DNA from 3 places in the Streptomyces sp. NPDC087901 genome. Region 1 is predicted to be linked to each of the others. Evidence: riboswitches for the same ligand, from Rfam matches in the RefSeq annotation. Region 1 holds a riboswitch; each other region holds the start of a gene.

Region 1 (6,875 bases):
CAGGGTCAGGACGGCGGCCGTGGGCAGGGCCAGCAGCTGCGCGGTCTGCCGGTAGATCTCCACCTCCAGCGTGGAGAACCCGGGGCCGCCGAGGATCTGGACGACGCCGAAGGAGGTGAAGGTGAAAAGGAAGACCATCAGCGCGGCAGCGGCCACCGCAGGGGCGAGCGCCGGAAGGGTGACACGGCGCCAAGCGGCGAAACGCCCCGCACCGAGAACCCGTGCGGCCTCCTCCTGCCGCGGGTCGAGCTGCGACCACAGTCCGCCGACGGTGCGGACGACGACGGCGTAGTTGAAGAAGACATGGGCCAGCAGGATCGCCCACACCGTGGTGTCGAGCCGTACGCCCCACAGCTCGTCGAGGAACCCGCCGCGGCCCAGCAGCGCGAGGAACGCGGTGCCGACGACAACGGTCGGCAGGACGAACGGCACGGTCACGATCGCCCGCAGCAGCTGCTTGCCCGGGAAGTCGAACCGGGCGAACACATAGGCGCCCGGCAGGGCGATCAGCAGGGTCAGGGCGGTCGAGGCGAGCGCCTGCCAGAGGGTGAACCAGAGGACGTCCTGGATGTCCGGCCGGCTCAGCACCTCGCCGAACCGTCCGAACTGCCACACCCCACCGTCCTTGAGTCCGCGTCCGACGATCGCGACGACGGGGTAGGCGAAGAACAGCGCGAAGAACGCGACGGGCACGGCCATCAGGCCGAGCCGCACCGCGCCCCCGCGCAGCGACCGGGCGCGCGCGGCCTTCCCGCGCGCGCCCGGTCCGCGTACGGGAGTCTTCGCTACTTCACTACGAGCGAGGACCATGACTGGACCCACTGCTCGCGGTTCTTGGCGATCTCGTCCGGGGCGACGGTCGTCGGCTTGTCGACCGTGGCGCCGAACTCCGTGAAGAGGTCCGGCACCTTCGCGCCCTTGGTGACCGGGCTGACGAACATGTTGAGCGGCATGTCCTCCTGGAACTTCTTGCCGATCAGGAAGTCCAGCAGGGCCTTGCCGCCCGCCTCGTTCTTCGCGCCGTCGAGCAGGCCGGCGAACTCGATCTGGCGGAAGCACGTCGCGGTGGCGACCCCGGTCGGGGCGGTCTTCGGCTGCGGGTCCGCGTACAGCACCTCGACGGGCGGGCTGGAGGCGTAGCTGACGACGAGCGGCCGGTCGGCCTTGGCCTTCTTGCCGCCGGCGGAGCCGGAGAACTCCTCGTTGTACGCCTGCTCCCAGCCGTCGACGACCTTGACGCCGTTGTCCTTCAGCTTCTTCCAGTAGTCCTGGTAGCCGTCCTCGCCATAGGTGGCGACGGTGCCGAGGAGGAAGCCGAGGCCCGGCGAGGAGGTCGCGGCGTTCTCGGTGACGAGGAGGTTCTTGTACGCGGGCTTCGCCAGGTCGTCGAAGGACTGCGGCGGCGCGAGCTTCCTGTCGGCGAAGTACTTCTTGTCGTAGTTGACGCAGATGTCGCCGGTGTCGATCGGGGTGACCCGGTGCTTCGAAGCGTCCAGCTGAACGTCGGCCGCGACCTGGTCGACCCCCTTCGCCTTGTACGAGGTGAACAGGCCGTTGTCGAGGGCGCGCGAGAGCAGGGTGTTGTCGACGCCGAAGAACACATCGCCTCGGGGCGATCCCTTGGTCAGGATCTCCTGGTTGAGGGCGGCGCCCGCGTCCCCGCTCTTCAGCACCTTGACGGTGTAGCCGGTCTCCCGGGTGAACTCCTTCAGCACGTCCTTGGAGGCGTTGAAGGAATCGTGGCTGACGAGGGTGACGGTCTTGGAGCCGGTGCCCTTGGTACCGCCGGTGCCGGCGGCCGAGTCGTCGGAGCTTCCGCATCCGGCGAGCGCGGTCGCGCCGAGCGCGGCGGCGACGGCCGTCACCGCGATCTTCTTGGTGGTGTTCATGTGATTCCTCCTGGGATGACCAGGAAGAGACGCGGCCCTGCCCGCACCGGCGAAAACCGGAAGCGGGCAGGGCGCAACAGCTTGAGTAAGGTCCGAACTTCCTACCCGGAATGACCCGGGCGAGGTTCAGAGGGTCTGCGGCCAACCTGTTCCTGGTGCCGCACTCTCAGCGCTGTGGCGCTCCCCTGTCGGAATATGAAGTTGATTTCGAGCCCAGGCTACACGCCCGGTTCCGGCCTCAGCGCTCGGATGCCGCCAGCTGTCCGCAGGCCCCGTCGATCTCCTGGCCGCGGGTGTCCCGGACGGTCACCGGCACCCCGTGGGCGGCGATCGCCTCGACGAAGGCCTTCTCGTCCTCGGGCCGCGAGGCGGTCCACTTCGAGCCGGGCGTCGGATTCAGCGGGATCAGGTTGACGTGGACCCGCTTGCCCTTGAGGAGCCGGCCCAGCCGGTCGCCCCGCCAAGCCTGGTCGTTGATGTCGCGGATCAGCGCGTACTCGATGGAGATGCGGCGGCCGGACTTCTCCGCGTACTCCCACGCGGCGTCCAGTACCTCGCGCACCTTCCACCGGGTGTTCACCGGCACAAGGGTGTCGCGCAGCTCGTCGTCCGGGGCGTGCAGCGAGACGGCGAGGCGGCACTTGAAGCCCTCGTCGGCGAAACGGAGCATCGCGGGGACGAGACCGACGGTGGAGACCGTGATCCCGCGCTGCGAGAGACCCAGCCCGTCGGGCTCGGGGTCGGTCAGCCGGCGGATCGCGCCGACCACACGGTTGTAGTTGGCGAGCGGCTCACCCATGCCCATGAAGACGATGTTGGAGAGCCGGGCCGGGCCGCCGGGGACCTCTCCGTCGCGCAGCGCGCGCATGCCGTCCACGATCTGGTGGACGATCTCGGCGGTCGACAGGTTGCGGTCGAGACCTGCCTGTCCGGTGGCGCAGAACGGGCAGTTCATGCCGCAGCCGGCCTGCGAGGAGATGCACATCGTGACGCGCTCGGGGTAGCGCATCAGGACGGACTCGACCAGCGTCCCGTCGTGCAGCTTCCACAGCGTCTTGCGGGTGGTGTCGTCGTCGCAGCTGATGTGCCGGACCACGGACATCAGATCGGGGAACAACGCCTCGGCGAGCTTGTCCCGCGATCCGGCCGGGATGTTGGTCCACTCCGACGGGTCGTGCGCGTACCGCGCGAAGTAGTGCTGCGAGAGCTGCTGGGCGCGGAAGGGCTTCTCGCCGGTCGCGGCGACGGCTTCCTTGCGCTCGGCGGGCGTGAGGTCGGCGAGGTGCCGCGGCGGCTTCTTGGCTCCGCGGGGCGCGACGAAAGTGAGTTCTCCGGGCTTAGGCATGGTTCATCCAGTGTCGCAGACAGAACAGTGAGGGCCCGCCGCCCTGTGGACAACGGACCCTCACTCGTAAAACAGCAGGTCAGAAGCGGTGACCCGCTCGCTTGTCAGCCGGAGCCGACGAAAATCACCAGGAGCAGCCAGACCACCGGCGCGGTCGGCAGGAGCGAGTCGAGCCGGTCCATGATGCCGCCGTGCCCGGGCAGCAGCGTGCCCATGTCCTTGATCCCGAGATCTCTCTTGATCATGGACTCGCCCAGGTCGCCCAGGGTGGCGCTGGCAGCGACCGCGAGGCCGAGCAGCAGCCCCTGCCACCAGGTGCCGTCGTCGATCATGAACTGCATGCACAGCGCTCCGGCCACCATCGCGAAGGCCACGGCTCCGAACAGGCCCTCGCGGGTCTTTCCGGGGCTGATGCGCGGTGCCAGCTTGTTCTTGCCGAACCGCCAGCCGACGGCGTACGCACCCGTGTCGCTGACCACGGTCAGCAGCAGGAAGGTCAGAACCCGCTGGGGTCCGTCGTCGGCGGTCAGGAGCATGGCCACGAAGGTCGCCAGGAACGGCACGTAGAACGCGGCGAAGACTCCGGCCGTGACGTCCCTGAGGTAGCCCTCCGGCGGCTCGGTCATCCGCCAGACGAGCACCGCCAGGGCGGTCAGCGCCATGGCGATCCAGGCGCCCTCGGCGCCCCGCGCGTAACCGGCCACGACCATGGCCGCGCCACCGATCGCGAGTGGCACGAGCGGCGCCTTGATGCCCTTGCGCTCCTCCAGCCGGGAAGTGAGCTCCCAGAGGCCCACGACGACGGCGACCACGACCACGCCGACGAAGACGGCCTTGACGATGAAGAGCGACGCAGCGACGACGGCCCCGAGCCCCAGGCCGACCCCTATGGCGGCTCCCAGATCACGGCCCGCACGCTTCTTCTGCGGGGGTGGTGGCGCGGTGGACATGGGCTCCTGCGGCTTCTCGTCGCGGAACAGGGGGCCGCCGCTCAGGCGCCCGGCCCCCTGGTCCCGGTCATCACGGTCGTCAGCGTCTCTACCTGCGTCGGGAACGTCCGGCACGATGGGCATGGGCCGAGTCTGCTGGGCGTCATGCACATCGTATGCAGGACCCGCCGGAGCGGCCCGCATCTCGGGCGCAGCCCGGTGGCCGGCGCCCTGCGGGGCGCCCCAGGAAGAGTCGTTCATCAGACTTCGAGCAGCTCGGCTTCCTTGTGCTTCAGCAGCTCGTCCACCTGCGCGACGTACTTCGCGGTGGTGTCGTCGAGCTCCTTCTCGGCGCGGCGCACCTCGTCCTCGCCGGACTCCTTGTCCTTGACCAGCTTGTCGAGCGTCTCCTTGGCCTTGCGGCGGACGGCCCGGATCGAGATCTTGGAGTCCTCGGCCTTGGTCTTCGCGACCTTGATGTAGTCGCGACGGCGCTCTTCGGTGAGGTCGGGGAAGTTCACCCGGATGATATTGCCGTCGTTGCTCGGGTTGACGCCGAGGTCCGAGTCGCGGATGGCCTGCTCGATGTTGCGCAGCGCGGTCTTGTCGAACGGCGTCACAACGGCCATACGAGGCTCGGGCACCGAGAACGAGGCCAGCTGGTTGATCGGGGTCAGCGCACCGTAGTAGTCGGCGACGATCTTGTTGAACATCGCCGGGTGCGCACGGCCGGTACGGATCGCGGCGAAGTCCTCTTTCGCGACGACGACGGCCTTCTCCATCTTCTCCTCGGCCTCGAGGAGGGTTTCTTCGATCACCACGTGCTCCTGCGTGTCTTGAGTGGGCCCGGCGTGCTCGGGCCCGGCGGGTCCTGCGTCGCGTCCTCACCTGCACGGTGTCCGACCGGCAGGCCGTTGTCCATCTTTCGGGGCCGTCCCGTGGGCCCCCGGAACCTCACCGGGTCGCCCCGGTGGAGTCCCCCGGTTGTCAGCTCCGGGTGCCCTGGTCACTCACGAGCGTGCCGATCTTCTCACTCCTGACGGCGCGGGCGATATTGCCCGCGGTCGTCAGCTCGAAGACGAGAATCGGCAGCTGGTTGTCACGGCAGAGCGTGATGGCGGTGGCGTCGGCGACCTTGAGATCGCGGGCGAGCACCTCGCTGTACTCCAGCGCGTCGAACTTCACCGCGCCGGGGTTGGTCTTCGGGTCGGAGTCGTAGACCCCGTCCACGCCGTTCTTCCCCATCAGCAGTGCCTCGGCGTCGATCTCCAGGGCGCGCTGTGCCGCGGTGGTGTCGGTGGAGAAGTACGGCATGCCCATGCCGGCGCCGAAGATGACGACGCGGCCCTTCTCCAGGTGCCGTACGGCGCGCAGCGGAATGTACGGCTCCGCGACCTGGCCCATGGTGATGGCCGTCTGGACACGGGAGTCGATGCCCTCCTTCTCCAGGAAGTCCTGGAGCGCGAGGCAGTTCATGACGGTGCCGAGCATGCCCATGTAGTCGGACCGGGCCCGGTCCATGCCGCGCTGCTGGAGCTCGGCACCGCGGAAGAAGTTGCCGCCACCGATGACGATCGCGATTTCCGCGCCGCCGCGGACGACTGCCGCGATCTCGCGAGCGATGGCGTGCACGACGTCGGGGTCGACACCGAGACCCCCGCCGCCGGCGAACGCCTCACCGGACAGCTTCAGCATGAAGCGTCCGCGCACCTTGCCGTCGTCGCGCTTGTGGTCACCTGTTGCGGCGTCCGCGCCCTTGTTCATGGAGATTCTCCTCGTGCACATACGAAGAAGGCCATTGCCGGTGGGTCTGATGTCCCTCAGCGGCAATGGCCTCCTCGTCAGATCTGCGGTCGTACGGCGGTGTGCGGCCGTCGACTGCACCAGACCCTATCGGGGTCCACCGTTTTTCGCGGACGGACTCAGATGCCGACCTTGATGCGCGTGAAGCGCTTCAGGGTGACACCGGCCTCGTCCAGGACCTTCTGGACGGACTTCTTGTTGTCCAGCGCGTACGGCTGGCCAAGGAGTGTGGCCTCCTTGAAGAAGCCGTTGACGCGACCCTCGACGATCTTCGGGAGCGCGGCCTCGGGCTTGCCCTCGGCGCGCGTGGTCTCCTCGGCGACGCGGCGCTCGGCCTCGACGATCTCGGCCGGGACGTCCTCGCGGGACAGGTACTTCGGCGCGAAAGCGGCGATGTGCTGGGCAAGACCCTTGGCCAGGTCGGCGTCGGCCTTGTCCAGCTCGACCAGGACACCGATCTGCGGCGGCAGGTCGGGCATGGTGCGGTGCATGTACACGGAGACGAAGGCGCCGTTGAACTGCGCGAAGCGGTCCAGGACGATCTTCTCGCCGAGGTTGGCGTTGGCCTCGTCCACGTACGCCTGGACGGTCTTGCCGGGCTCGATCTCGGAGGCGAGAAGCGCCTCGATGTCGGCCGGGGAGGTCGCGGCGACGTGAGCGGCGAGCGTGTTGGCGACGGCCTGGAACTTGTCACCCTTGGCGACGAAGTCCGTCTCGCACTTCAGCTCGAGCAGGACGCCGGACGTCTTGTCCTCGGAGACGACGGAGACGACCGCGCCGTTCTCGGCAGAACGGCCTTCGCGCTTGGCGACGCCCTTCTGGCCCTTGATACGGAGGGCTTCGACGGCTCCGTCGACGTTGCCGTCGGCCTCGTCGAGTGCCTTCTTGCAGTCCATCATGCCGGCGCCG
Region 2 (6,875 bases), on a different contig from region 1:
CGCCTACCTCCAGTTCGTCCGCGAACGGAACATGTCTGTCGGTCTGTACGCCCTGGACGCCGGTGAACTCGACCCGCAGCAGCCTCACAACCAGGACGAGGTCTACTTCGTCGTCAGCGGGCGCGCTTCGATCACCGTGGGCATGGAAACGACGCAGGTGGGCAGAGGAAGTGTCGTGTATGTACCTGCCGGCGCGGCCCACAAGTTCCACCACATCACCGAGGACCTGCGGGTGATGGTGGTCTTCTCGCCGCCCGAGGGCTGAGCCGCACCTCGGGGATCCCTAGGGGATGGATCAGGGGAGTTCAAGGGCTCCGGAGCCCCGCAGCCCGCCCCCGCGCCTCTAGCATCGAAGCAGGAACTCACAGAGACGAGGTAAGGACGATGGCCGTGCGGGAGATATTCGCGGGGATGCCCTGGTGGGTGAAGTGGATCGCGGTGCCTGTCATCGCGATCGTCGTGTTCGGTGGCCTGATCGCCAGCATCGTCGGTTTCGTGATCTGGCTGCTGTTCAAGATCCTGCTCGTCGCGATCCTGGTCGGCGGGCTCGTCTTCGTCGTACGGAAGTTCATGTCGTCCTCCTCGCGAAGCGACTGGTAACCGCACGGCCGACCGTACGGTTAGCCCAGCTGAGCTAAGCGGAAGGTGAAACGGCACCCGGTCCGGATGCTCCCGATACAGTGGCAGTCCGCTGCCGCCACCTGGGAAAACACCGTCAGTCGCCACCCTGACCAGTGGTTTGTACGGCATCCGGCCTTCTGGACCCCAGGCCTGCGGCAGATCTGTGGGGGCGGCCCCCACGGGCGGGCTGACCGCCCGTCACCACGCCTGGGGGTGACCGTTGACCACGGCATCGACTACCGCTGTTCCGACGCTGATCGGATCGGTTCAGCGGGCGCTGAGGCTGCTGGAGGCTGTGGGCACCCATCGCGACGGGGCTCCGGCCAAACAGCTGGCACGGGAAGCGGGACTCCCCCTTCCCACCGCCTACCACCTGCTGCGCACCCTGACACACGAGGGATATCTGCGCAGGGAGAACGGCGTCTTCCTCTTCGGCGCCGCCGCGGAGCGGCTGGTGGACGACGGCGCACTGCAGAATCGTCGCAGCAGAATGACCCAGTCCCTGGGGCGGTGGCGGGACATCATCGGTGCCCCGGTGTACTGCGCCGTCTACCGCGACGGTGAGATCGAACTCGTCGCGGTCGCGGACACCCCCGCTGCGCCGGCGGTGGAGGAGTGGGCAGCCTTCGGCGAGACGGGGCATGCACATGCGATCGGCCAGTGTCTGCTGAGTCAGCTCGACGAGCAGGCCCGCGAGGACCACCTGGACCGGCATCCGGTACGGCCGCTGACGCGCTACTCCGTGCGCGACCGCCCGGCACTTCTTGAGCGGCTGCGGTCGGTCGAGCGTATGGAACCTGTCATCGAACGGCAGGAATACGCCCTCGGGACGGTCTGCGCGGCCATCCCGATCACGGCCGGATTCACGGCCGCCGCGATGGCCATTTCGGTCCCCCTCGACCAGTCAGAACGGTTGCTCCCCGCAGTCGAACGACTACGTGGCGAAGTGGCCAGCCTCTTGCGTTCGTTCGTGTTCTCTATCAGTATCTGAAAAATCACTCCTTGTGATCTGCTATCGGGTGCACCACGATGGCGTCAATAGGGCCATGGGGGATCATTCCTGGCCAGATTCATCTACTGCGGGGTTGAACGATGCGCGAGTCGGTTCAAGCTGAGGTCATGATGAGCTTCCTCGTTTCCGAGGAGCTCTCTTTCCGGATCCCGGTGGAGCTCCGGTACGAAGTGTGCGATCCGTACGCGATCCGGATGACCTTCCATCTGCCCGGCGACGCCCCCGTCACCTGGGCTTTCGGCCGTGAGCTGCTGCTCGACGGTCTCAACAGCCCCAGTGGTGACGGCGATGTGCACATCGGGCCGACGGAGCCCGAAGGGCTGTCCGACGTCCACATCCGGCTCCAGGTGGGGGCTGACCGTGCGCTGTTCCGGGCCGGCACGGCGCCTCTCGTGGCGTTTCTCGACCGGACGGACAAGCTCGTGCCGCTCGGGCAGGAGTGCACGCTGGGTGACTTCGAGGGCAATCTGGAAGAAGCGCTGGGGCGGATTCTGGCCGAGGAACAGAACGCCGGCTGACGAGGGCCGTGCCCATGGCCCGTATGCCGGTCGAACAGCACACCTGCCGAACGGGTGAATCGCTCTCCGTGTCCGGGCACTCAGGCCTTCGCCCGACGACGACGTCCCCTGCCGCTCCGTACGGGTGCCGGAGCACCGGAATCCGCGGCGAGCCCGGTGCGGTCCGCGGAGACGACCAGCGCCGCGAGCGCGGTGGTCACCGGCACCGAGGCGACCAGTCCGATCGAGCCGATCAGTGTGCGCACGATCTCCTCCGCCACCAGCTCGCTGTTGGCCACCGTCCCCATGCTGCTCTGGGCGATCGAGAACAGCAGCAGGAGTGGAAGCGCGGCGCCCGCATAGGCGAGCACCAGGGTGTTGACCACCGAGGCGATGTGGTCGCGCCCGATTCTGATCCCTGCCCGGTAGAGCTCCTTCGCACTCATCGTCGGGTCCGCCTGGTGAAGTTCCCAGACCGCCGAGGTCTGGGTGACCGTCACGTCGTCGAGCACTCCCAGGGAACCGATGATGACGCCGGCCAGCAGCAGTCCGCTCATGTCGATGTGCGGATACAGGCCGTGGATGAGGCCGGTGTTGTCGTCGGTGTTCCCGCTCAGGCTCGCCCAGCCGATGAAGAGCGAGCCGAGCAGACCGATCAGCAGCAGTGAGATCAGGGTGCCGATGACGGCGACCGAGGTGCGGGCGGTCAGCCCGTGGCAGATGTAGAGCGCGATCAGCATGATGGCGCCGGCCCCGACGACTGCCACGACCAGCGGGTTCGAGCCCTGCAGGATGGCCGGAAGGATGAACAGGGTCAGGACGGCGAACGACAGGGCGAGCGCCACCAGCGCCATGACCCCGCGCATTCTGCCCACGGCCACCACGACCAGGGCGAAGATCCCGGCCAGCAGCAGCAACGGGAACTTCCGGTTCACATCGGTCACGGAGTACTGGAGATCGTGGGGTGCGTCGGGGGCGTGCGCGACCACCACCCCCTGTCCCTTCCGTAGTTGTCGGGGCGCGTCCGGCTGGACGACCTCAATGAATGTGCGGCCTTTGTCCTGGCCGCTCGTCACCTCGACGGTGGCCTTCTCGCAGAGGCGATCGCCGCCGGCCGGCTCGCCCGTAGGCGGCGATGTCTCACTGCTGACCGGGATCTGCGAGGCGTTCACGTCCGCGCAGTCGACCTTGCCGACGTTCGCCACCTTGCCCTGCTGGGTCTGCCGGTCGAAACCGACACCTGTGCGCTCGTGCGCCGGCGCACCACCGGGCCAGAGGACCACGAGCCCGACGACGACCGCGGCCGCGAACGGGATCAGCACGGCGGCGATCACCTTGCGCAGATGGCCGGAGACGGGAGCGGCGGGGCCGTGGCTGTGCGAGTGCGCGTGCTGATGGCCCTGCGGTTCGGAGTCGTTATGAGGGGACGTCACCGGGCGATCATCGCAAGAAGGGAAGGGGTCCTCTGTTCAGCTTGCCCATGGGGGCGCTAGCGTGGTGGCACCTTTGCACACGCGGGAGCTCGGAGCACCGGGCTGAGAGGGCGCTGATCTCCGTACGTCCGTACGGGACAGGCTGCGCCGACCGCCGAACCTGTTACCGGGTAATGCCGGCGTAGGGAGTAGGTCTCATGACCACATCGGACGCACGCACGCCTGCCTCGAACCAGAACGACGAGGCCGGGAAGTCCATCGGATGGCACAAGGGATACGTCCAGGGCTCACGCCCGGACCTCCGGGTGCCGGTCCGTCAGGTGCACCTCACCAACGGCAGGGACGTGACGCTGTACGACACGTCGGGGCCGTACACCGATCCATCGACGGAGACTGATGTCCGCCGCGGACTGGCACCTCTGCGGGAGAACTGGATCATCGCCCGCGGCGACACCGAGGAGTACACGGGACGTCCCGTGCGCCCCGAGGACGACGGGCTCAAGCACACCTCACCGCGTGGGGGACTGCGCAACCTGGACGCGGTCTTCCCCGGTCGCCCCCGCCAGCCACGGCGCAGCCGGGACGGCCGGCCCGTCACCCAGCTCGCGTACGCCCGCCGGGGCGAGGTCACCCCGGAGATGGAGTACGTCGCGATCCGGGAGAACGTCGAGCCCGAGGTGGTGCGCGACGAGATCGCGGCCGGCCGGGCCGTTCTGCCGGCCAACGTCAACCACCCGGAGATCGAGCCGATGATCATCGGCAAGCGGTTCCTGGTGAAGGTGAACGCCAACATCGGCAACTCCGCGGTCTCGTCCTCCATCGAGGAGGAGGTGGACAAGATGACCTGGGCGACCAAGTGGGGCGCCGACACAGTCATGGATCTGTCCACCGGCCGCAACATCCACACCACCCGTGAGTGGGTTCTTCGCAACTCCCCCGTTCCGATCGGCACCGTTCCGCTCTACCAGGCCCTGGAGAAGGTCGACGGCAGGGCGGAGGAGCTGACCTGGGAGATCTACAAGGACACCGTCATCGAGCAGGCCGAACAGGGTGTCGACTACATGACGGTTCACGCCGGCGTGCGCCTGCCGTACGTGCCGCTGACGGCCCGTCGCAAGACCGGCATCGTCTCCCGGGGCGGCTCGATCATGGCGGCGTGGTGCCTCGCGCACCACAAGGAGTCGTTCCTCTACGAGAACTTCGAGGAGCTCTGCGAGATCCTCGCCTCGTACGACGTGACGTACTCCCTGGGCGACGGGCTGCGGCCCGGTTCGATCGCGGACGCCAACGACGAGGCGCAGTTCGCGGAGCTGCGTACGCTCGGCGAACTGAACACCGTCGCGAAGCGGTTCGGTGTCCAGACCATGATCGAGGGCCCGGGGCACGTACCGATGCACAAGATCAAGGAGAACATCGACCTCCAGCAGGAGATCTGCGAGGAGGCGCCGTTCTACACGCTCGGCCCGCTGACGACCGATGTGGCTCCGGCGTACGACCACATCACCTCGGGTATCGGAGCCGCGATGATCGCCTGGTGGGGGACGGCGATGCTCTGCTACGTGACGCCCAAGGAGCACCTCGGTCTGCCCAACCGTGACGACGTGAAGACCGGGGTCATCACCTACAAGATCGCGGCCCATGCGGCGGACCTGGCCAAGGGGCATCCGGGAGCGCAGGACTGGGATGACGCGTTGTCGGACGCCCGGTTCGAGTTCCGCTGGGAGGATCAGTTCAACCTGGCCCTCGACCCGGACACGGCAAGGGAGTTCCACGACGAGACGCTGCCTGCCGAGCCGGCGAAGACGGCGCACTTCTGCTCGATGTGCGGCCCGAAGTTCTGCTCGATGAAGATCTCCCAGGACATCCGGCGTGAGCACGGAGGTTCGCAGGCGGAGATCGAGGAGGGGATGACGGAGAAGTCCAAGGAGTTCGCGGCGGCGGGCAACCGGGTCTATCTGCCCATCGCGGACTAGGGCCTGGCGGGCGTAACCGAGCAGGGCGCGAACGGCCCCGCGCCCTGCTGTCCGGGCCCGGGACACCCGGGGTCGGTGACGGGTCTTCCCGGGTGCGGGGCCGTCAGTCCAGCTCGTGTTCCGGGCCGCCGAAGTCGGGGCTGGTGAAGTCCGGACTGGTGAACGTCGGGCGGGGCGCGGCGGCGGGACCGTCGTCCGGACTGGAGAAGTCCGGCCTGCTGTAGCCGATCTTCGGGATGCGGTTGGCCGAGCGGTGCGGGATGCGCGCGGCCGGGGCGGCCCCGGGGTCGGCGAGCGCGTCCCGCAGGAACGGCAGGATGCCGCGTTCCAGCAGGGCGTGGCGCCAGGCCTCCCTGGCTCGTGCCACATCCTCCGGCAGTTCCTCGCCCTGTTCCTCGGCGGCCACCGATGTCGAGCCGTTGCGCAAGGCCGTGATGAGGAGGGCGACGGCGGCTACGAGGATGGCGGCCGCGGTCGCCGCCGCGAAGAACCAGCCCGCGCCGACCATGCTGCGCGCGAACGAGGGAGGCGGGTCGAGCGCCTTGAGGATGTAGCCGATGAGCAGGAAGATCACCGCGGCGGTGCCTGCCAGCACCGGAGCCAGCACGGTGATGACGACTCCTATGCCGGCGCCCGACTGGTGCGCGCCGGCCGGGCCGGTGTCGGGTTCACCGTCTTCGTCCGTGCCGGCGGCAGCGGCGCGGATCTCTTCGCGAGCCTTCACGTAGTGCTCGTACTCGGTGGCCGCAGCCGCTGTGATCAGCGCCGTGGCAGCCATCGCCATGGTGCGCAGCTGCACCGGATTGAGCCGTTCGCCGACAGCGGCCAGATCTGGTCGTTCATGGGCGTGACGCAGTGCGTCGTCGAGGATCCGCTCGTACTCGGGGCGGTCCTCGGTCAGCAGGTGCGGAGCGCTGTTCATGTGCATCCCCCGATGCTCCGTAGGGCCTGTGTGCCCGCTCGAACCGGGCAGTCGGGCGGAAACGGAGGAGAGCCTGCTACTGATACGCCGATGGTAGAGCGCCCACGGCACGGGGTGACAGGGGGTTTCCGGAAATAGGCCCAGTGGTCCGCGTATTCAGGTCTGGATGCGTCTTCCCCGAAGAACGTCAGTCATGCAGCGGGAGTTTGACGACCAGTAGCTTTCCGGCCATGGTCACTCCGCCGTCCATGGCGATGGCGAGCCCGTCCGCGTACACGTGCGGTCCGTCCACCAGCGGGCCCGACCTGTCCTCGCCGTCCTCGGAACCCACCTCGCCCAGAAGGTAGGGAATGGGGCTGTGACCATGGACGACGCGTCGGCCGCCGTAGGCCGCCATGAGCTCCTGCACGGCCTGCG
Region 3 (6,875 bases), on a different contig from region 1:
CGGAACGCACCGATGCACTCCAGCGCCTGCGCAGGGCCAACGAGGCCGCCGTACTCGGCGAGCTCCGCAGGTCTGGCGCGCTGAGCCGCGGCGAGCTGAAGGCACGGGTCGGTCTCTCCCGCACCACCCTGTTCGCGATCGTCTCCGATCTGCTCGAACGCAAGGCCGTCGTCGAGCAGCAGGCCCCCGACCCCGAGCAGCCGCGCGGCCGCGGCAGGCCGGCCCTGGAGATCTCACTCAACTCCCGTGGCGCCGAGCTGATCGGCATCGATCTCCAGCGCCACCACATCCACGTGGTCGTGGCCAACTGTGCCCATGAGATCGTCGGCCGCCACAGCGCGCCCGTCCCGGCGGACAGCGGCGCGGCCGAACGCGCCGCGCAGGCGATCCGCGCCGTCGAGGACCTGGTGCGGCGCGAGAACATCAGCCTCGCCCCCGTCGCGGGCATCGGCCTCGGCCTTCCCGGCTTCGTACAGAACCCCGCCTCCGGCGACCCGCACACCATGACCCCGTTCGCCGGCCATGTCGCCGAGGAGCTGGGCCGGCACTTCGACGCCCCCGTGCTCACCGACAACAACTCGCGGCTCGCGGCTCTCGCAGAGGTGACCTGGGGGGCGGCGCGCGGGATCGAGAACGCCGTCTATCTGCGCTGGTCGGAAGGGGTCGGTGGCGGACTCGTGGTCAACGGCTCGCTGGTCCACGGCGCCCATGGCACCGCCGGGGAGATCGGCCACACCAGCTGCGACCCCGAGGGAAAGCCCTGCCACTGCGGTGGCCGGGGCTGTCTGGAGGGCCTCATCTCCGTCCCCGCCCTGCTCGCCGCCTGCGCCGATCGCGGAGTGACGGCCGCGGACACCGCGGAGCTGATCGCGCTCGCAGCCGGGGGCCAGCCGGACACCGCGGAGGTGTTCCGGAGCGCGGCCGTCGTCGCGGGACGGGTGCTCGCGGCCCTCGCCGCCCAGGTCGACCCCGAGTGCATCGTCGTCTACGGGGAGCCGGCGTCCCTCGACGCTCTCGTCCTCACACCGATCCGCGAGCAGCTCGCCGCGCTGTCCCTGCCGTCCGCGCCTCGCACCATCGAGGTGCGCGGATCCACCCTCGGCTCCGAGGCGGCCGCACTCGGCGGGGTGGCCCTGCTGCTGCGTACCACCGGCCAGGACCTCGCGGAACTGCTCGACCGCCCGGCCCCGGGTACGGATGCCGGGGGCGGCCGGCCGCTCGACGGGGGGATCTCACGGTGAACGTCTGCTGCGGGCCCGCCCGCGAGAACACCGCGCCGGCGACCACTCCCCCGGCAAACTTCCCCGTCCCCGCGCGCCGCCCCGCCGACCTGCTCCGCGGCACGGTGGCAGTACCCGGCGGTCCGTTCCTCATGGGCGGCGAGGACGAGGACGCGTTCCCGGCGGACGGCGAGGGGCCGGTACGGGAGGTGACCGTCGCCCCGTTCCGCATCGACGCGGCCGCCGTCACCAACGCCCGCTTCGCCGTCTTCGTCAAGGCCACCGGTTACCGCACCGAGGCCGAACTCATCGGCTGGTCCTATGTGTTCGGCTCATTCGTCCCACAGGAGGCCCGGCACGCCGTACTGCCGGGCACCGTGCCCGGCGCCCCCTGGTGGCGTGCGGTCACCGGAGCGCACTGGCGCGCCCCGGAGGGGCCGGGCACCTCGATCGGCGACCGCCGTGACCACCCGGTGGTCCACATGTCGTGGCACGACGCGACGGCGTACGCCCGCTGGGCCGGCAAGCGGCTGCCCACCGAGGCCGAGTGGGAGAAGGCCGCCCGCGGCGAACTCGTCCGGGCCCGCTTCCCGTGGGGCGACGAGCTGACCCCGAACGGCCGGCACCGCTGCAACATCTGGCAGGGCGACTTCCCCGTACGCAACACCCGCGAGGACGGCTTCGCGGGCACCGCTCCCGCCAAGGCGTACGCCCCCAACGGCTTCGGGCTCTACAACGCCTCGGGCAATGTCTGGGAGTGGTGCGCCGACCGGTTCAGCGCCGACTGGCACGCCGAGGCCCGCCCGGAGACCCGCTCGGACCCGGCCGGGCCGCCGCACGGCGAGAGCCGGGTGCTGCGCGGTGGCTCGTACCTGTGCCACCGCTCGTACTGCAACCGCTACCGGATCGCCGCCCGCACCTCCAACACCCCCGACAGCACGACGGGCCACGGCGGGTTCCGCTGCGCGGTCACCGTCTGACCCCCCGCATCGCGATCCGCGCACATCCGGCTATCCTGGCCGCCGCACCGGACACGGGGTGCCCCTCGAGGGGCTGAGAACACACCCGTCGAACCTGAACCAGTTAGCACTGGCGGAGGGATGTCTCATGTCATTGCCGTATGCCCAGGACCAGCGCGCGGCGGCCGAAGCACGGCCCGCGTTCGACGGACGCATGCCCACCGCCTCCGGCGACCTGCGCATCGAGGCGCACGGCATAGCCCCCGTGCCCGAGGACCGCCGTTACGGCGGCCCCGGACGGCTGTTCACCGTCTGGTTCGCTCCCAACCTGACCATGACCGGGGTCTTCACCGGCACGGTCGGCATCGCGCTGGGCCTGGACTTCACCACTGCGCTCGTCGCCGTCGTGCTCGGCACGCTCGTGGGCGCCGTGCCCACCGCGTATCTGGGCACCTGGGGCAGCCAGACCGGCGCCGGTCAACTCCCGCTCGCACGGCTGGCGTTCGGCCGCGGTGTCGTACTTCCCGGCGCACTGCAGTGGCTGTCGTCCATCGCCTGGGACGCGCTGATCGGCCTGTTCGGCGGGGACGCGCTGGCCCAGCTGTGCGGCTGGCCGTTCTGGCTCGGCGTGCTGGTCATGATGGCCGCCCAGGGCGCACTCGGCGTCCTGGGGTACGAGGTGATCCACCGGCTCCAGACGGTGATGACGTTCGCTCTTGCCGCCGCCTTCATCGTGCTCGCCACGAAGCTCCTGCACGGCGTCCACCCCGCCGCCACCGGCTCGGCGCACGGCGCCGACCGGGCGGGCGCGTTCGTCCTGACGTGCACCATCGCACTGAGCCTCGCACTTTCCTGGGCCCCGTACGCCAGTGACTTCAGCCGCTATCTGCCGCGCACCGCCTCCCGGCCGCGCATGTTCTGGTGCACGCTGCTCGGCATCAGTGTCTCCTTCGTGGCGGTCCAGGCCCTCGGCCTGTGGGGTGCGTCCGTCTTCACCGATCAGACCGCGCGCGGCATCGACACGCTGCTCGGCGGGGGCGCTCTCGGAGCGTTCGGGCTGCTAGCCGTGGCCCTCGCCGCGCTGTGCAGCAACGCCATGAACGACTACAGCGGATCGCTGGCGTTGCAGACCATGGGGGTCCGCCTGCCGCGCCCCGCCGCCGCGGCACTCGCCGCCGTACTCGGTTTCCCCCTCGTGCTGTGGATGCATGCGGCCGACACCACGACACGTTTCCAGAACGTCCTGCTTCTCGTCGGCTACTGGATCCCCGCATTCGTCGCGATCGTCGCCGTCGACTGGACCGTCCGGGCGAGGACCCGCAACGGTTCCCCCGTCGACCTGGCCGCCGAGAGCTCCCGCCCCCAGCCGTGGTGGCCGGCACTGACCGCCTTCACCCTCGGCTTCGCAGCGGCGATACCGTTCATGAGCACCAGCCTGTACGTGGGTCCGGCCGCCGACGCGCTGCACGGGGCGGACCTCGCCTACGGCGTGGCGTTCCTCGTGGCCCTGGCGGTCTACGCACCCCTACGGCTGCGCCACCGGCCCTGACGGGGCATGACATTCCACTGCAGGGCCGGCTCCGCAGCCGCGGGCTTCAGGTCCGGTTTCGGCGCCGTTTTCGGGGCCGGATCCTCAGCCCTCGGCCAGGGTGCGGCCGAGGAGGGGCAGCAGGCGGTCCCAATGGCGTTGCAGCGCGGCAGGGTCGAAGGCATCGGTATCGGACATGGTGAAGCCGTGCACCGTGCCGGGGTAGATCTCGGAGGTGTAGGCGACACCCGCGGCGTCCAGGACCTTGTCGAGCTCGCCGAGAGTCTCGGGAGTCATGTCCGTCCCGGCGTGGCCGAAGTAGACCTCGCCGGTGAGACGGCTCAGGCTGTCGGGCCCGTCGGCTCCCACGGGGCCGTGGAATCCGGCGACAGCGGCCACCTGGCCGGGATGGGCCGCGGCGGTGCGCACTGCCAGCAGGCCGCCTACGCAGTAGCCGGTCACCGCGACCGGTCCGGCGACGACCTCGGGCCGGGTGGTGAGAAACCCGAGGTAGGCGTCGGCGTCGCTCAGGGCACGTTCGACGGTGTGCGCCTCGATCAAGGGCATCAGCTGCTCGAACAGCTTCGCCCGGGCCTCGTCTCCGATGTGCTCGGGGAGTTCGATCACCGGCGCCGGGCCGTTCCGGTAGAAGATGTTGGGGACGAGCACGTAGTACCCGTGCTCAGCCAGTTCGCGGGCCATCTCCCGCAGCGCGGGCCGGATCCCGAAGCCGTCCGAGTACATCAGGACACCTGGGAACCGCTCGCCGCCGTCGGGGAAGGCGGCGAAAGCGTCGGCCCGGCCGGCCGCAGTGGGAATGTGCAACGTCTTGATGGGCATGAGTTCTCCTGTCGTGGTTGACGTGTCGAGCCGTGATCAGCACGACAGGAGGCGGAGCCCGCCCGGACCGCGAAGACGGTCGGGAACGGTCGGGAAAGGCGTCGCGAAAATGATCAAGGGGCCGTTTCAGATTGCTCTGAAACGGCCCCTTGATCTACGACTCTTTCAAGTCGGGACGACAGGATTTGAACCTGCGACCCCTTGACCCCCAGTCAAGTGCGCTACCAAGCTGCGCCACGTCCCGCTGTCAGTCCCCCGGACCTGCCGGGCGGCTGCGCAGGACAAACATTACCTCACTCCGAGGACCGGATCGACGCCCGTGCCTGCTGGGCGCGAGTTGCCAGCCCCTCGGCTCCGCAGGCGGTGGCCAGCTTGTGCGCGCGGGCCAGCTCTCGCGGCGACCGGGTGGCGACGCCGTGGTCGAACAGAGCGAGCGCGAGTTCGTAGCCGGACGGCGACGCCTCCAGGTGGCGGACCGCCTCGCCCAGCAGGTGGGCGGCTTCCTCCGGGCGGGCGAAGAGGGAGACACAGCGCAGCGCCTCACCGATCGCCGTGTCCGTGCCGAAACGCTCGGCGTGCACCCGGGCGGAGTTGGCGAGCTGGGCGGCGCGGCCCGGGTCGTCGTCTGCCAGGGCGCGGGCCAGGTCACCGGCCCAGGGGCCCCAGATGCCGTTGAACCTCCCGCGCGGTTCGAGGGCCTGTCCGGCAGCCTCCAGCTCCGTGACGGCCTCCTTCGTACGGCCTTCGGCGAGCAGCAGCCGACCGCGGACGCACGGGGCGTCCGGCAGCACCATGGCGCTGGGGTAGGGCAGGCCGAAGTCGTACTGGTCGGCGATCTTGCGGGCCTCGGTGATGCGGCCCCGGGCCAGCAGCGTGTCGATGAGCAGACAGGCGGCGTCCCAGTGGACGGGCAGTCCGCTGCCCACACGGTCGGCGAGGCGGAGTCCCTCGCGCAGGAAGCCCTCCGCCTCGGCCAGGCGGCCGCGACGACGGTGGACCAGGCCCAGCAGCGTGTGGGCGAAGGCCAGGTGGGCACCGCTCCATCCGGAGATCTCGAAGGCGCGCACCGCCTCGCCGAATAGCTCCTCGGCGCGGTCCAGTTGGTCGGTGAACGCGTAGGTGATGCCGAGCAGGGTCGGGAGCTCGAAGCCCCATTCGGTGTCGGTCCAGCCGAGGCCGCGGGCGGGGTGGCCGTTGACCAGGGCGCGTTCGCTGAGGTCCACGATCAGCTGGGAGTTCTCACCGCGCAGCATCGCGTCGAAGGCGCGCAGCGTGAGCAGCGCCCGCTCGGCGTTGTCCCGGCCGGTGAGGTGGTCGGCGTTGGCGGCGAGCCGGCGCGAGCGGCCGGGGCCGTCCTCCTCGGTGGCCTGCATGCCTTCCCAGAGGAAGTGTGCGGCCTGGAGGCGCATCAGGCCCGGTCCGGGTGCCGTGCGCCCGGCCTCGGCCGCCAGGGCGAGGGCCGCCTCCTTCAGCTGGTTGTTGTGCGACAGCGCGGCGGCGAGCCGGAAGGTGGCATCGACCCGCAGTTCGTCGGCGAGGCCGGGCATGTCGAGGGCGGCGCGCAGGTGCTGCACGGTGGTGGGAGGCGAACTGAGCAGCGTGGCGCAGCCCAGTTCGTAGAGCAGGGTGGCGCGCGCGTCATGGCGCGGGGGTTCCTGGAGAGCCCGCTCCAGACAGCGGCGTGCCGCCTCGGGGGCGCCGACCGCGAGGTGCTGGTTGGCGGCCGCCCGCAGCTGCTCGACCAGCTCTTGGTCGTCGTCCGGATGGACTTCGAGCAGGTGGCGGGAGGCGGCGGCCGGCCCGAGTCCGGCCCGGGTGATCGCCCAGGCGGCCCTGCCGTGCATGGCGGTGCGGGTAGCCGGCGGAATGGAGCGGTACACGGCAGTGGCGATCAGGGGGTGTACGAACTCCAGGGGGTCGAAGCCGCTGACGATACGGGCCTCGCGCAGCCGGGCGGTGCAGTCCGCCGCCTCGGCGGGACTCATCCCGGCCAGGGTGGCGGCGAGGTCCTGGGAGATGTCCGTACCGAGCACGGCGGCGGCCCAGGCGAACCGGTTGGCGTTGGTGCCGAGCCGTTCGAGCCGGGCGACGAGTCCGCTTCCCCGGGCAGATGCGCCGAGTTCACGCAGGAGTCCGGCGGACTCCTCGAGCGGGGCCAGTTCGCGGTCCTGGACCTTGGCGACGAGTTCGACCGCTTCGTAGGGGTTGCCGCCGGTGACGGCCCACACCTCGCGGCAGAACGGGTCGTCGGCGTGCTCCCCGAGGGTGGCCCGGACCAGTTCGGCGGTGGCGTCGGGGGTGAGAGCCCGCAGGGCGACCCGGACCTGT

The links. Region 1 has a riboswitch for thiamine pyrophosphate ahead of ACIOEW_RS21610 (thiamine ABC transporter substrate binding subunit). Riboswitches for the same ligand answer to the same signal wherever they lie in the genome.
Region 2: linked by a shared signal. The riboswitch ahead of thiC (phosphomethylpyrimidine synthase ThiC) and the one ahead of ACIOEW_RS21610 (thiamine ABC transporter substrate binding subunit) in region 1 are both predicted to bind thiamine pyrophosphate.
Region 3: linked by a shared signal. The riboswitch ahead of ACIOEW_RS09250 (purine-cytosine permease family protein) and the one ahead of ACIOEW_RS21610 (thiamine ABC transporter substrate binding subunit) in region 1 are both predicted to bind thiamine pyrophosphate.

What each region holds. Positions count from the first base shown of each region.
Region 1 is NZ_JBIUUC010000006.1:304,483-311,357, reverse strand. Features, by position in the region: gene ACIOEW_RS21615 (ABC transporter permease) at 1-699, opposite strand, end outside; gene ACIOEW_RS21610 (thiamine ABC transporter substrate binding subunit) at 786-1,889, opposite strand; TPP riboswitch at 1,970-2,086, opposite strand; gene rlmN (23S rRNA (adenine(2503)-C(2))-methyltransferase RlmN) at 2,128-3,234, opposite strand; gene ACIOEW_RS21600 (phosphatidate cytidylyltransferase) at 3,339-4,424, opposite strand; gene frr (ribosome recycling factor) at 4,424-4,981, opposite strand; gene pyrH (UMP kinase) at 5,151-5,927, opposite strand; gene tsf (translation elongation factor Ts) at 6,086-6,875, opposite strand, start outside.
Region 2 is NZ_JBIUUC010000004.1:180,733-187,607, reverse strand. Features, by position in the region: gene ACIOEW_RS14565 (cupin domain-containing protein) at 1-265, shown strand, start outside; gene ACIOEW_RS14560 (DUF5326 family protein) at 385-600, shown strand; gene ACIOEW_RS14555 (IclR family transcriptional regulator) at 842-1,612, shown strand; gene ACIOEW_RS14550 (SsgA family sporulation/cell division regulator) at 1,714-2,151, shown strand; gene ACIOEW_RS14545 (YibE/F family protein) at 2,232-3,563, opposite strand; TPP riboswitch at 3,635-3,768, shown strand; gene thiC (phosphomethylpyrimidine synthase ThiC) at 3,761-5,536, shown strand; gene ACIOEW_RS14535 (hypothetical protein) at 5,640-6,464, opposite strand; gene ACIOEW_RS14530 (metallophosphoesterase) at 6,646-6,875, opposite strand, start outside.
Region 3 is NZ_JBIUUC010000002.1:858,123-864,997, reverse strand. Features, by position in the region: gene ACIOEW_RS09260 (ROK family transcriptional regulator) at 1-1,241, shown strand, start outside; gene ACIOEW_RS09255 (formylglycine-generating enzyme family protein) at 1,238-2,200, shown strand; TPP riboswitch at 2,245-2,338, shown strand; gene ACIOEW_RS09250 (purine-cytosine permease family protein) at 2,328-3,728, shown strand; gene ACIOEW_RS09245 (dienelactone hydrolase family protein) at 3,813-4,547, opposite strand; tRNA gene ACIOEW_RS09240 (tRNA-Pro) at 4,718-4,791, opposite strand; gene ACIOEW_RS09235 (ATP-binding protein) at 4,841-6,875, opposite strand, start outside.